DNA from 4 places in the Bacillus lumedeiriae genome. Region 2 is predicted to be linked to each of the others. Evidence: riboswitches for the same ligand, from Rfam matches in the RefSeq annotation. Region 2 holds a riboswitch; each other region holds the start of a gene.

Region 1 (3,140 bases), on a different contig from region 2:
ATGCGAAGGCAAATGAAGAAGCGATCGCCAAGGGCTATCCTGGCGCTGGATACAATTTAAAGAATGCAACGATTATTAAATGGCTGGAGATCACGACAGAGGAACAGGAACACTTACGGACGATCATTGATGGCAATGAGAAGCGCAGACGTAAGAGAGTGCGTGATAAGAAGCGTGTGACAGAAAAGCGTCGTGAGCAGGGCGTTGTTGCGCGTGAGGAGTATTTAGAGCAGCAGAAAGATAAGACTGAGGATAAACTATGGCAGCTGCAGCAAGCGATAGAGAGACATCCTAAAGCAACGAAAGCTGAGTTGGCTAAGCTATTAGGCGTGCATCGATCCCATCTTTATCGTTTGTTGAAACAACTATGATAAAAGTGTCTCATGGTGTGTCGCCCTTATATTATAGGCGTTAGCCTGCTTGCTCGCGTTTAGAGGGTCAGAGGCTCTACTCCTTACTTTGCTTGCCCCCGTACTGGGGGTCTTTTAGTGTTTGAATTTAGCAAATAGTGATTATAAACCTAATAATTATATAGGGGAGCTTATTGTACTTAATAAGGGGATACAGCCTCGGAGCGAGCAGCGGTGGGCAAGCGTTAGCGCGCAGGGGCTACCATCTTATTTATTGTAGGTATGCTTACTGTGTTAACTGAAGTTTTGCTGTTTTGAAAACCTTTAAAATACATGAGGACTGATAACCAATGAATTTCTGTGAATTGATGGACTGGAGCGGATATATTTACTTGGAGAAATTACTTGAACCTGAAGATAATTCATTGAGATTACTTATTGGAAGGAGTAAGGAGGTCAATGTTGGTTTAGGTATAAAACATTTGTCACCGATACAAATAGATTTTGATGTTTTATGTATCGTATTCTGTGATCAATGAATGTTTTGATTGTCTAGATGACAATGAAATATCAAAGGGAGAAGTTTTTCGGATATATACTAAGTCAAAGTACTTGGATTTTATTGAATCAGCCACGATTGAAAGAGAAGATATATGTTTACCTGCAAATTTTGTTCACTATCAATTTTGCTGTTTAAATCACATTATTGATGTCATTTCTTGCGATGCACCTAAAATTACTGCAGTAACAGCTTAACTGAATGTATAAAACCTCACTTTTTTATGCAGCCACTAGGCTAATTTGAGGGCCAGAAACCTTGTTAAATCAACAGTGCATACAATCCTGCATAGAGAAGAAGCGAGATGAAGAATGAAACTCTTTGTGAGATAAGGAATTTTTGGAGTATTCATTTGACGCTTAGAGATCTTATCTAACTAAAAGGTCATATTGTTAAAGATCATGCATTCATTAACATTCAAAAAAGAGACCAAAATTATTCAAATAGAAACAACATAATCCGACAAATTTAGTAATCGTATTACGGTAATATTTAACAAGAAAAGGCAAACTTATTGAAAAATAAGGACGCAAAACTACAGGTCTAAGGTTTTTTAACTATGATGGCTGAGTTGCCTAAAATAAAATGCATATTTTAGGAGGATTACCGGTGTGTATGGAAGTGGACAATTTAGAAAGCAGAATCAATCAACTAAAAAGGGAATTGGTCCAAACGGTAAGGTTAACTGGATTAAATAGTTATGACACCCTTTTTTGCAGTCAAGAGTTAGATGAACTCATCGTGGTTTATCAAAAACATTTGCAAAATAAAACTAATAGTACCCTCGTATTAGCACTAAAATAAGTATCTGAATACTAAATCAATTTTCGCTTTAATTGAACAGGCAGCAAAAATGATCTGTTTATGAGGGTTCTTTTCTGTACTGATAACGAGCGTTATGTAAATAATAAATGTTAGTCCAAAAACAGATCATCTTATATGGGATGGTCTGTTCTTGGGTATATTATTGTTGAAATAGTTTTAAAATGATTCAAGCTCTTTACTGTTTAATACTTCTCCGTTTCTGTCAAATATAACAAGATGCCATGTCTTTTCACCGTCTTGCTCTGCTTCTTTTAAAATTGCATATCCTTTTTCTGATTCATACGAATCTGTGAATTCAGCATCGGTCCATACTTCTTTTGGAGCGAGATAATTTAATTCTTCTGGATCTTTTTCATTAAATTCAAATTCATAGATAGTGAATTGCGCATAATAAAGGTCGTCGCCTATTGAAATAAACTTCTCTACCTGGGGAGAGCTGGCACCTCTATTAGTTCCTTCGTCCAACAAATAAAAAATTTCATCTTTATATTTTGCATACAGCCCGTAATCTTTTCGCTCAACAGCAGTACCAAACAATTTTTCTGCTAGTTCGCTGATCCGGTCAGCTGGGTATGCGACATAGGAAAAACTGTCGTCGATGATTGATTGATCCTCCAGCGAATCAATGGATACATCGATGAACGACTGATAATATAAGCCGTTAGCTATGGCTTCTATCACTTGAGTCCCGTCATCTTTCTTGACGTTTATATTGCGGCTATTAGAAAATTGATACAAGTATTCAATAAGGTCCCTTTTTTCATCCGTTGTAAGATCATCATAAATATTTTTCATAGGCTTTTCCAAGCTTGAGGAAATACCATCGCTCAGTTTTGGAAACTTTCCCGGATCTAGCGAGCGAAGAAATGTTTTAATTGTTTCTTTATTATTTGAGACAGCGAAATTAAGCGATTTTGAACCGGTGTCATCAAGAATCAGCATTAAGCTGCTGTCGCTGTTATATTTCTTTAGTATTGTTTTGTATTCTTTTGCTGTTATTTCGTCCACTGTATCATTTTTTCTCTGTTCATATATCATACGGGGTTTGTCGCTGTCTTCATAGTATTGTTCTATAGCCATTACATTGTCCTTTTCTACAAAAGCAGTTCCCTCTAAGGATAGGAAAATATGCCTCTGAAGATATTCGGATATACTTGGATCGTTTCCCCGGCTTCCGGCGGAATAGCCGCCTGTGTCTACTAAATATGATTTTGAATCTACTGTTGCAATGGAACGTGAGGAAATATCTCCACTCCTGCCTTCATTCTTATACTGTTTTGAAAAGATTTCGGCCGCCTTGTCATTTTTGTATGTCCATACTTCTTCTTTGTAATGAAATTCATCGGTAATCTGTGCTGAAATCATGTACAGTTCTGGTAAATCATCGCCGTTAAAGTCGATTAAAT
Region 2 (3,140 bases):
ACATATTTTTAATCTTTCTGAAATTTCCTTTAATAATTTATCTCCTGCCAAATGAGTTAGTGTATCATTTATATATTTAAAGCGGTCTAAATCAAGAAACATCACAGCAAATTTTTGTTGTAATGTTTTACTTATAATTAACTCTTTTTCTAATTTCTCTTGAAAAAATTTTCTGTTAGGGAGATCGGTTAAAGGGTCGCAATTAACTAAGTATTCGTTCAATTTCTTCATTTTGTTACGTTCAGTAACGTCATGTAATGTCCCTATTATCGTTGGTTTTCCATGAATATAAATCTTTTTGGAATGAGCCTCCACATCAATAATAGATCCATCTTCATTCATGACCCTAAATGTGTGATCCATTCCTTTTTCATTCTCGATTAACCTTAACAATACGGATTCTACTGTTGCACGGTCATCTGGATGAATGTAATCCCAATAATCAGATATAGTAGCTAAATCCTCAACACCCAAAATGTTTTGGAACTGGGGATTACCATATGAAACTTTTCCATCTTGAATAATATAGACACCAATAAATACTTCCTCGATCAAACTTTGAAACTCCAGCTCTGTGTCTATGAACTTACTTTCCGTTCCCTTCACATGAGATAATACATTCAGATCTCCTATTCCATTATTTGAATTCACCTTACATCTCCCTCTCTGATACATCGGTAGATACTTCCGCAAATTCATAACTATTTTTACCATTATTTTTAGCCTGATACATGGATTCATCAGCTTTTTTTATTAATACTGTGGCATCATTTCCATTTTGCGGATATAAAGAAATTCCAATACTAGATGTTACCTGGACTTTTTCCCCTAAAATATAGATTGGTACGTTTAATTTCTTAATTATTTTATCTGCTATTAAACTCGAATCTTGCTTATTGGCTTCAGGCAGTAAAATAGTAAACTCATCTCCAGCTAATCGGGCAACAAAGTCATTATTCCTGACACAATCCTTTAAAAGAGCACTTACCCTTTTTAAAAGTTCATCTCCCGTATCATGACCTAAGTTATCATTTACCTTCTTAAATCCATCCAAATCAATAAACATCACAGCTAAATTAGTTTTATTTTTCTGTGAAAGAATTAGTGATTGTTCAAGTTTATCCATAAATGCTCTTCGATTCGGTAATTTCGTTAATGTGTCTTGATAAACAAGCTTTTGTATCATATTCTCTTGTTTTTTTCTTTTAGTGATATCTCTTGCGATGAATTCTCTAGCAGATACCCCTTCAAATTCAATACTAGTAGAGGTAATTTCAAGATCAATTAATTGACCATCTAATCTCTTAGCTTTAATTTGAAAATTTATTATTCTATCTTCATTAAGCTTTTTCTTTATGAGGTTCAATTCTTCAGGAGTGTAATGTATGTAGTTTTTCCAGTTGTGATTAAGTAAATCGTTCATACTGTTTGCTCCCAGTAACCTAACACCAGCTTTGTTCGTAAAAATGATCTCTCCCCTTCTGTGAACAAATATGGCCTCTGGAAAACGTTCAATTAAATTTCGATAATGTTCTTCCTTTTCTTGATGTCTTTGGATTGCTTGTTTTCCTAATATGAAAACCCATAGAATCAATACAATCTGTACACAGGAACTTCCAGTGTCTAAGATGAATTCCCCAAACCCATCTTCTTTTATACGGAACAAACCTAAGATTTTTTCATCATATATGTCCAGTATGGCCATACATGTAATGAGAACTAAAATTAGCTTCATTTTTAAAGATATTTGTTTCATTTGCTTGAAAATAATCTCTCCTTTCGGTAACCCAGCTGCCATAGCAAATGCCTTAGGCCTGTAGCTTTGCGTCATCACTTTTCAATGATTTTGCTATTTCGTGGTTAGAATTAGACATAATTCTACATTTTTCCCTATGTACTTACAAAATTATATCACTTTTTTACTATTTTTATAGCATTACCACAAAAATTTTTATGGTAAATTCATCCACCAAGCATTATCCTCCAAAATATCACAAATTAATTACTATTAATATTTATATAGCTAACCTCAGCTTTAATACTATATGAACCCACCTTGATTTTCCGGCATAACGACTGTTCGTCTCACCTGTTTACATCAATGTAAAGACAACATTCTTGTGTCGGCTTAATAAATTAGATCTATATAGGATAGTTTCAGGGTTCTGACAATTTACAGCATGAAGATGCAAAAAACGGATTGTCCGGAAAGAAACCTCTCCACACAATCCGTTTTTACCTTTCTTTAAACCGACGTTACATTCAATTAATACTAAACACATATCATAAAAACCAGGTGAGATCGCACGCGTAGCTATCTCAGTATCCGGCGAAGTCGGGGTCAATACTCTTGTGTTGTTCACTTATTTATTTTTATTCCCTCACAATTGTATGTTACGACTCTCCCACATGATAAAATAACCACTATAAGAGAAAAGCGATCAACTTGGAAGTGAAAAAATATGACTTAACAATCATTTACGATTATAAAGAGCATCCTGATATCCTATCTGGTCACTGCAACAATTGTGAGAATACCCCATTTAAAAGCCCGATGAAAAATAATATTTTCCTCAGAGAATGCTGTGAGTGCAACATGAAGAAAAGTATTTAACCTTTGATAAACAGTAAATGTTGAGTAAACAATAAATAGCCAGCCTCCGCCTATATAATAGTACTTGTTCTCCTTATTTTGATGATTGATAATCTATCTTTTTATTTAGCAACCTTCTCAAAGTCTTCAATGTTTTTATTGAATGTAGATTGAGTTTCTATGATTGTTTCTTGCAAAACATCTGTTATTTCACTAACTCTTTCTACTTCCTTTATGATACTTTCTACATTCGAATCCACATTTTTAATGGCATGATCAACATTGCCAGCCAATCTCCGTACTTCATCAGCTACAACTTTAAAGCCTCTTCCATGTTCCCCTACCCGAGCAGCTTCAATGGCTGCATTTAAGGCCAGCATATTTGTTTGAGAAGAAATACTGCGTATAGTTTTAGATACTTCACTGATGAGATCCGTTTGTTTTTTTAATGATTCAATGGCTTGTAGTTTTTCATTGGAATTTGCAACAACTATATTTACTAGCTCTGTAGGCATATCTTTCAATTGAGAAATGATTTTCTTCGTAT
Region 3 (3,140 bases), on a different contig from region 2:
CCAGCAGTAAATATTGTCCATTTGCCAGTCGGCTAAAGGAAACAATTTCTTCCTGTTTGCCCGCATTTACAGCGGCCACACCAGAACCTTGTCCTTTCAATTGCTCAGAAAGTCCATGATTCACTTTTTCTAAAGTTTCTTGCTGTGTGTATGTAGGATGAATCAAAAATTGCTGATTTGCATTAAGCAGTGCACCGTAACTATGAGGAGATGTTTTCATGTTGGCCACGGCGTCGGAAAAAAGATCAAAACGAATATCCATCCCAACCACACCGATTTCTTCCCCATCTTTAAACAATGGAACAACATAGCTAATCATTTTAACATTGATATTTTCATTGTTGTAAGGGTCGAGCCACGTGCCCTCTTTCGCCTTCATTGGAACGTAGTACCAGCCAACGTGTTCGATATCAGACGGGTCATATTGGCTGAAATCCGTCGGAACTAATTGTTCAATTGTGCCGTCATTGTTCGTATCCGCGTGGAACAGACCTGAAGTCGGCGCAGTGTATGTAGGGTTAAAGCGAATGTAAAAAGCCATCGCCCCTTCTGTCTGTTTAGAAAACTGATCCGCAATCGGCCGCACTTTTTCTTGGAAGGATGCGACATAAGCTGGATCGGTTTTAAGTGCTTCCACATCATCCAGCATAGCAAGTGTTGTGACAGCTAAACCATCGACGGATGATTGGATTTTTTCAATCGTTACATTTAAGCTTTTCGAATGATTATCAACAGAAAGCTTGGCATGTTCAAACGCATATTTTTCTAAAAGCTCCTTGCTTTTCGTGACACTTACTGTGCCCATGATCGCTACGATCAGAAGCGAACAAGCCGTCATAGCAATCATCAGCTTATGTCCCATCTTTAGGCCTCTTTTTGATTGGCTTCTACCCATCATACCCCTCCATAAATAACCAAAATTGCGAAAATTTTTAACACGTCTATCATACTATGGACCTTGTTTTGTGTATATATGATAGTCCAAAAGTTTTTGTTTTTATTTCGTAAATTTCTTGGGAAGGAAAAATAAAGAGATTACTCTCTCTTAATTAAATTTGCGATGCTCCTTTCGACATTAAAGTAATTCCATCTACCTATTTTTCACTTTCAATCTATAAATTTTTTAAGAATTCACCGATATAGACAACGTACAATCAAAGAAATTTGATGTCACAAAGCTATAGGGGCTAAGGAGACCGGGGATTGATAGTTGTTTTCAACCAGCCCGATCGTGTTACTCTATGCCAGCCAGCTGCCATTGCCCGAAGAAAAAGAGGAGGAAAAGGGAATGTACAAAAAAATGACACCAGTGGCCGCCGCGGTTCTCGCAGCAGGAATGATGTTATCAGGTCCTGCCTACGCATCACCAAAGGACGATGCACACACGGCACACAGCACAAAAGTGAAAGAGCAGGAAAACAAAAAGGATCAAAACAAACACCAGGACAAACATCAAGACAAACAGCAGCACGGTCAGATGAAGCAGCTGCAATCGATTGACAAACAGTTAGATAAAATTGAAAAAGTATTAATCAAGTATCAAACAAAACTAACTGACATTGAAGATAACGACGATGATCAAGTAGAAGATGGGGCAGAAACGGAAGATAAACAGGACGCTGAAGAGCAGACAGAAGAAAAGCCAGCAGATGAAAGCACGACTGATGGTGAAAAAACAGAAGAGCAGCCTCAAACGGATGAACAACCTGTGAGTGAAACTGTCGAAAATAAAGCGAAAGCCAGCTCAGAAGAAATAATAACAAATGAAACTGTACAACCGACTGAAGAAATAGAAGACAATGAGCTGACAGACACAGGGGATCAAGAAGAAGCGGAAGCAGAAGATGATGATCAAGATGCAGACGATGACGAGGATGAAGTCGAAAATGAAGTAAAAGAGCACCCGGGCTACATGGGGAAGTTCAAGGCCCTTCATAACCGATTGAATGCTGTCACAAAGCAGCTGGATTCCTTGTCTTCCAGAGGAGCGGACAAAGCTGCTTTGAAGGAGCGCTATGATCGCATCGCTGCCCTTCATAAGGACATTGATGCTGTACTGGCAGCAATTACCCAAATTCAGGATAAAGTAAAAGAAGAAATTGACAAAGATGAGACCGTTGAAGAAAGAACACCTGTCAAAAATGCACCAGTTACGAAAGAATGGCGAATCAAATTTAGTAAAAAGCTAGATGCCGCCACACTGTCGGAGCTTGATATTGTCGTTCTAGATGAACAGCGTAACCTTGTAGAAACAACGTTCAGCTATTCAGATGCCACGAAAACAATCACCGTTTCACCGCTGCAGCCATACGAAGCAGGTAAAACGTATACACTTTACATCGGCAAAAAAATCTCAGATACAGCGGGCACAAACTTGAAAAATTCAGTGAAAATGAATTTTACAGTGAAATAAAATAAGGAAGAAGAGCGATCACGCAAGTAGGTGAATCGCTCTTCTTTTTCTGGAAATGGACAGGGGGAGACTAGAAAGGCAGATCATCCGGCCGCAAATGAAAGAAAAAAATGTGTGCAATCATTTTCGTCGTTCGTTTGATTAAAAAAAATCCACGATCCATCGAACAATCAGTCGGATTCCTAAAAACAATAATCGAATAGGCAGAAGCAGCAGTTCTGGAACCCAAAGAAGAAGGTCGAGAAAAAAATCACCGATAGAATAACGTTCATTATTTATCCGTCTTTTTTCTTTTCTTCTTAGCTTGACCATCTGGTATCCCCTCTTTCCGCTTTTATTGATGAAAAGGCACTGCAAAAATAGGTGTGCTTTCCAATGGACTCACTTACCTCGTAAGAAACATCTGTGTATAGTAGCGGTTATAGGCGCCGATGCCGATTTCAGTATACGATGGATTTAGAATGTTGCTTCGGTGCCCGGGGCTGTTCATCCATGATTCCATGACGTGTTCAGCATCCCATTGATTAGCGGCAATATTTTCTCCAGCCCATGTGTAGGTCAGGCCAAAGCTGTTCATCATTTGATATGGGCTTCCGAATATCGGTGATGTGTGGTTAAAGTACTCGTTGTCGTGCATATCTTTTGATTTTGTACGGGCGACAAAGCTGACATCAACAGCAAGTTTAAGCGGAGCAGCCCCATGTTTAGCCCGCTCTTGATTCACGAT
Region 4 (3,140 bases), on a different contig from region 2:
TAAGAAAGCTGGCGGAAGGAGTAGCTGTTTCGGTTAACGATATTACACAGTTCGTATCAAACATACAAAGTGAATCGAGTGTCGTTGCTGAATCATTGAAGACTGGGTATATAGAAGTAGAACAAGGAGCTCTTCAAATTAAAACGACTGGTGAAACGTTCAATAAAATCAGTTCTGCAGTAACAGAAATGGTGAATAGCATTAAAGTGGCATCTGAGAACTTATCTGATATTGCGGCTAATACCCAGGAAATGCATGGGTTTGTTGAAGAAATAGCATCGATTGCCGAAGAAACTGCAGCAGGCGTAGAACAAACGGCTGCTTCTGCACAACAATCTAGCGCAACGATGGAAGAAGTAGCGGATAGTTCAAAACAGCTGGCTATATTAGCGGAGAAAATGAATGGATTAGTAGGGAAGTTTAAGCTTTAACTGGGAGAAGGAAGCCATCAGAGTTGATGGCTTCAGACTGTAGGCAAACTCAATGAAAATTGAAGTTGAACTGCATTCTTTTTATTTTGCTTGTGGATGGGGGCTGTTGATTTCCATTCCAGGCTGCTTCGCTTTCCGCGGGGCGGCCTCGTCGCAAAAGCGCCTGCGGGGTCTCACCTGTCCCGCTGATCCCGCAGGAGTCTTCGCGCCTTCCATTCCAATCAACAGGGTTTACAAAGCTAGGGCAGCCGTATAATGATTACCTGTTTTAAAATAAATAGATAAAATGCTTGAGGGGATGAAGATGCTTTCGAAACACAATCTAATCCAGCGAGACCAACTAGAAATGATCGTTCTAGATCAGCTTGTACTGGAGAATCACCTGGTTAGTAAAATGGAGGCAGCGATTGATTTCTCTTTTATTTATGACTTGGTGGAAGAGTTGTACTCGGAAGTGGGCCGCCCAAGCATTGGTCCCGTTATTTTAATTAAACTGACATTCATTCAATATACATTTCTGAACCCCTCTTGTCGACAAACTGAAGCCATCAAAGTTGATGGCTTTTTTCTTGGGCCTATTCCAACATAAAGGGAAATTGCGAAAGTATCACACTTGTGTAGGAAGGGAAAGGGGGGAAATAATTTTCTTGCATGGTATTTGCGTACTGTGTATCTTTTGCATTACTAAATTCAAAGAAAATTGTTTACTTTGAAAGAAAACACCTAATAGGACCCATTAACTATATAAGTAAATAATGGTAATATTTGTATGATATTGAAAGTTTTAAAAAGATAAAGGTAAACCTCTCGAAAGATTGGGACACAAAGCTTCAGGTCTAAGGTTCTATTACTATGATGGCTGAGCTACCTAAAATAATTTAAATATTTTAGGGGGTTACACATGTTTAGTTCTTTAATTGATAAAAATGGGTTAGATAAAGAGTGGGTAGAATTGATACTTCATGCTCGAGATCTAGGTATAACTGTAGATGAAATTAGAGAATTCTTAAGCCAATCTTTAAGACCTGACTAAGGTCTTTTTTGTTTCACCTTTTATCTTTTGTCACAGCTTGTGGCGGATGCGGCCAACATTAGAAGCTTGCCTAGCAATTGGTTAAGCGCTTTACTAGTATTTTTTGATTAACCTAACTAAATAAAAAATACCAAAAATAAAGAGCAATACATTTATCATGATAGATCAAGGGATGATGATTTCTTCTTTCTTTGGAGGTGTTGCTTTTCTAGCGAGTTTGCCCCCGTTGTAAAATTTTCCGTATTCTTTCAATATATTAGCAGCTTCTATAGTGGATGGTATTTTACCATCTGCAGGAAACGTTAAGTAATACGTTTTTGTATTTTTTCTGTGGATGACCCATCCGAAAAACTTCATCGCAAATCCGTGGGATCCATTGTTTCGAAACTTCGGCATCGTTTTCCCATCCCAAACAGTCATAGTTTGTCCATTCCCTTTCCCTTTCTTTAGTTCCCCGTGTAGTTCCGCGTAAATGAGCCCTGGTGATTTTTTCATTTGATTCATGACCATTAATGTTAACATCTGGTTGACAAAAAGCTGAAATAAATTCAGTCCTTCTCCTCTTGTAAGAGATATAAATGTTGTTTCTGGAAGCAGCTTTGGCACCTCACCTAACACAAGTGTACTATTGCCTTTGTTATCCTTCTTTGCTGCCCACTTCTTTTTTTTCATGTCATCTCCTCCTAACTTACAATATATTGTATAATTGGTATTCCATTTGTATGTATGCTATACCTTTTTTATGGAGGTGTGAACTATTCCCTTGTGTCCAATAGGGTTTTCTTTTCTTTGAAAAAGACAAGCGGGGTAATGGATAGAAGTAAATTGGTAGTTCTTTCAGGAGTTTAACTAAATGATCAAACAGGAGGGAACGTATATGTCTAATACACTCCAAGATATAAAAATGGACGAGAACGAGTTTTGGAAAATCATTGCTATGTTTGATTGGGAGTGTGAAGGTGATGATGAAGATGTATTAGAGGAAGCTATCGGCTATTTATCCCAAAAGTCCGATGAAGAAATATTTGCTTTCGAGGATATTCTTTCAAAATTTCTTTACAATTTAGATGGTATTGAATATGCAAAAAATATTGGTGAGTATGCTTATGTGGATGAGGAAGAGTTTTTCTCTGTAGATACCTTCTTATATGCAAGATGTGTAGTTGTAGCAAATGGAAGGGACTTTTATTATGAGGTGTTGAAACATCCGGAGGAGATGCCTAAAGATTTGGAGTTCGAATCTTTATTATATGTTGCTAACGAATCATATGAGCGGAAAAATGACGAAGAGTTTGATTATGTTCCGAAGTATGACTATGAAACATTTAGCAATGAGGAGAAATGGAAAAGTTAATTTTCTATTAAGTTCTGGAGCTATCCGCTCAATTATTGGCGTTCCTTATAGGTTTGTTAAATGAAGGATGAATTAAACAACCTTCCAGCATTTATCTCTATACCTTCCATATAATGATAGATAACAATTGCCTCTGTAGCTCTAGCAGGGAAGAGCGCCGGTTCGAATCCCGTCAGAGGCACTTCTTTGTTTCATCTTTCTGGTTGATTTTTTCTTCTTGAACTGTGTCTATCAACAATATCGTTGAGCAGATCGTAAAAAAGAAGCTCGAAAGCTTCTTTTTTACTTTATAACTACAACAAACAGAGCAGTAAGATCGGTT

Evidence for each region. Region 2 has a riboswitch for cyclic di-GMP ahead of QYG89_RS16245 (diguanylate cyclase domain-containing protein). Riboswitches for the same ligand answer to the same signal wherever they lie in the genome.
Region 1: it holds a riboswitch for cyclic di-GMP, as region 2 does, so the genes downstream of both, QYG89_RS16555 (Spo0E family sporulation regulatory protein-aspartic acid phosphatase) here and QYG89_RS16245 (diguanylate cyclase domain-containing protein) in region 2, are expected to answer to the same signal.
Region 3: it holds a riboswitch for cyclic di-GMP, as region 2 does, so the genes downstream of both, QYG89_RS15855 (Ig-like domain-containing protein) here and QYG89_RS16245 (diguanylate cyclase domain-containing protein) in region 2, are expected to answer to the same signal.
Region 4: it holds a riboswitch for cyclic di-GMP, as region 2 does, so the genes downstream of both, QYG89_RS09890 (anti-repressor SinI family protein) here and QYG89_RS16245 (diguanylate cyclase domain-containing protein) in region 2, are expected to answer to the same signal.

Annotation. Positions count from the first base shown of each region.
Region 1 covers NZ_JAUIYO010000026.1:9,425-12,564, reverse strand. The annotation lists gene QYG89_RS16560 (replication protein) at 1-371, shown strand, start outside; cyclic di-GMP riboswitch class I at 1,404-1,488, shown strand; gene QYG89_RS16555 (Spo0E family sporulation regulatory protein-aspartic acid phosphatase) at 1,525-1,713, shown strand; gene QYG89_RS16550 (hypothetical protein) at 1,891-3,140, opposite strand, start outside.
Region 2 covers NZ_JAUIYO010000023.1:14,462-17,601, forward strand. The annotation lists gene QYG89_RS16240 (EAL domain-containing protein) at 1-651, opposite strand, end outside; gene QYG89_RS16245 (diguanylate cyclase domain-containing protein) at 653-1,798, opposite strand; cyclic di-GMP riboswitch class I at 1,779-1,861, opposite strand; gene QYG89_RS16250 (methyl-accepting chemotaxis protein) at 2,716-3,108, opposite strand.
Region 3 covers NZ_JAUIYO010000021.1:24,579-27,718, reverse strand. The annotation lists partial or broken gene QYG89_RS15860 (PDC sensor domain-containing protein) at 1-649, opposite strand, end outside; cyclic di-GMP riboswitch class I at 1,138-1,260, shown strand; gene QYG89_RS15855 (Ig-like domain-containing protein) at 1,289-2,413, shown strand; gene QYG89_RS15850 (hypothetical protein) at 2,555-2,725, opposite strand; gene QYG89_RS15845 (S-layer homology domain-containing protein) at 2,799-3,140, opposite strand, start outside.
Region 4 covers NZ_JAUIYO010000006.1:60,694-63,833, reverse strand. The annotation lists gene QYG89_RS09900 (methyl-accepting chemotaxis protein) at 1-431, shown strand, start outside; partial or broken gene QYG89_RS09895 (IS5/IS1182 family transposase) at 736-972, shown strand; cyclic di-GMP riboswitch class I at 1,219-1,303, shown strand; gene QYG89_RS09890 (anti-repressor SinI family protein) at 1,333-1,464, shown strand; gene QYG89_RS09885 (hypothetical protein) at 1,630-2,136, opposite strand; gene QYG89_RS09880 (DUF4240 domain-containing protein) at 2,342-2,818, shown strand.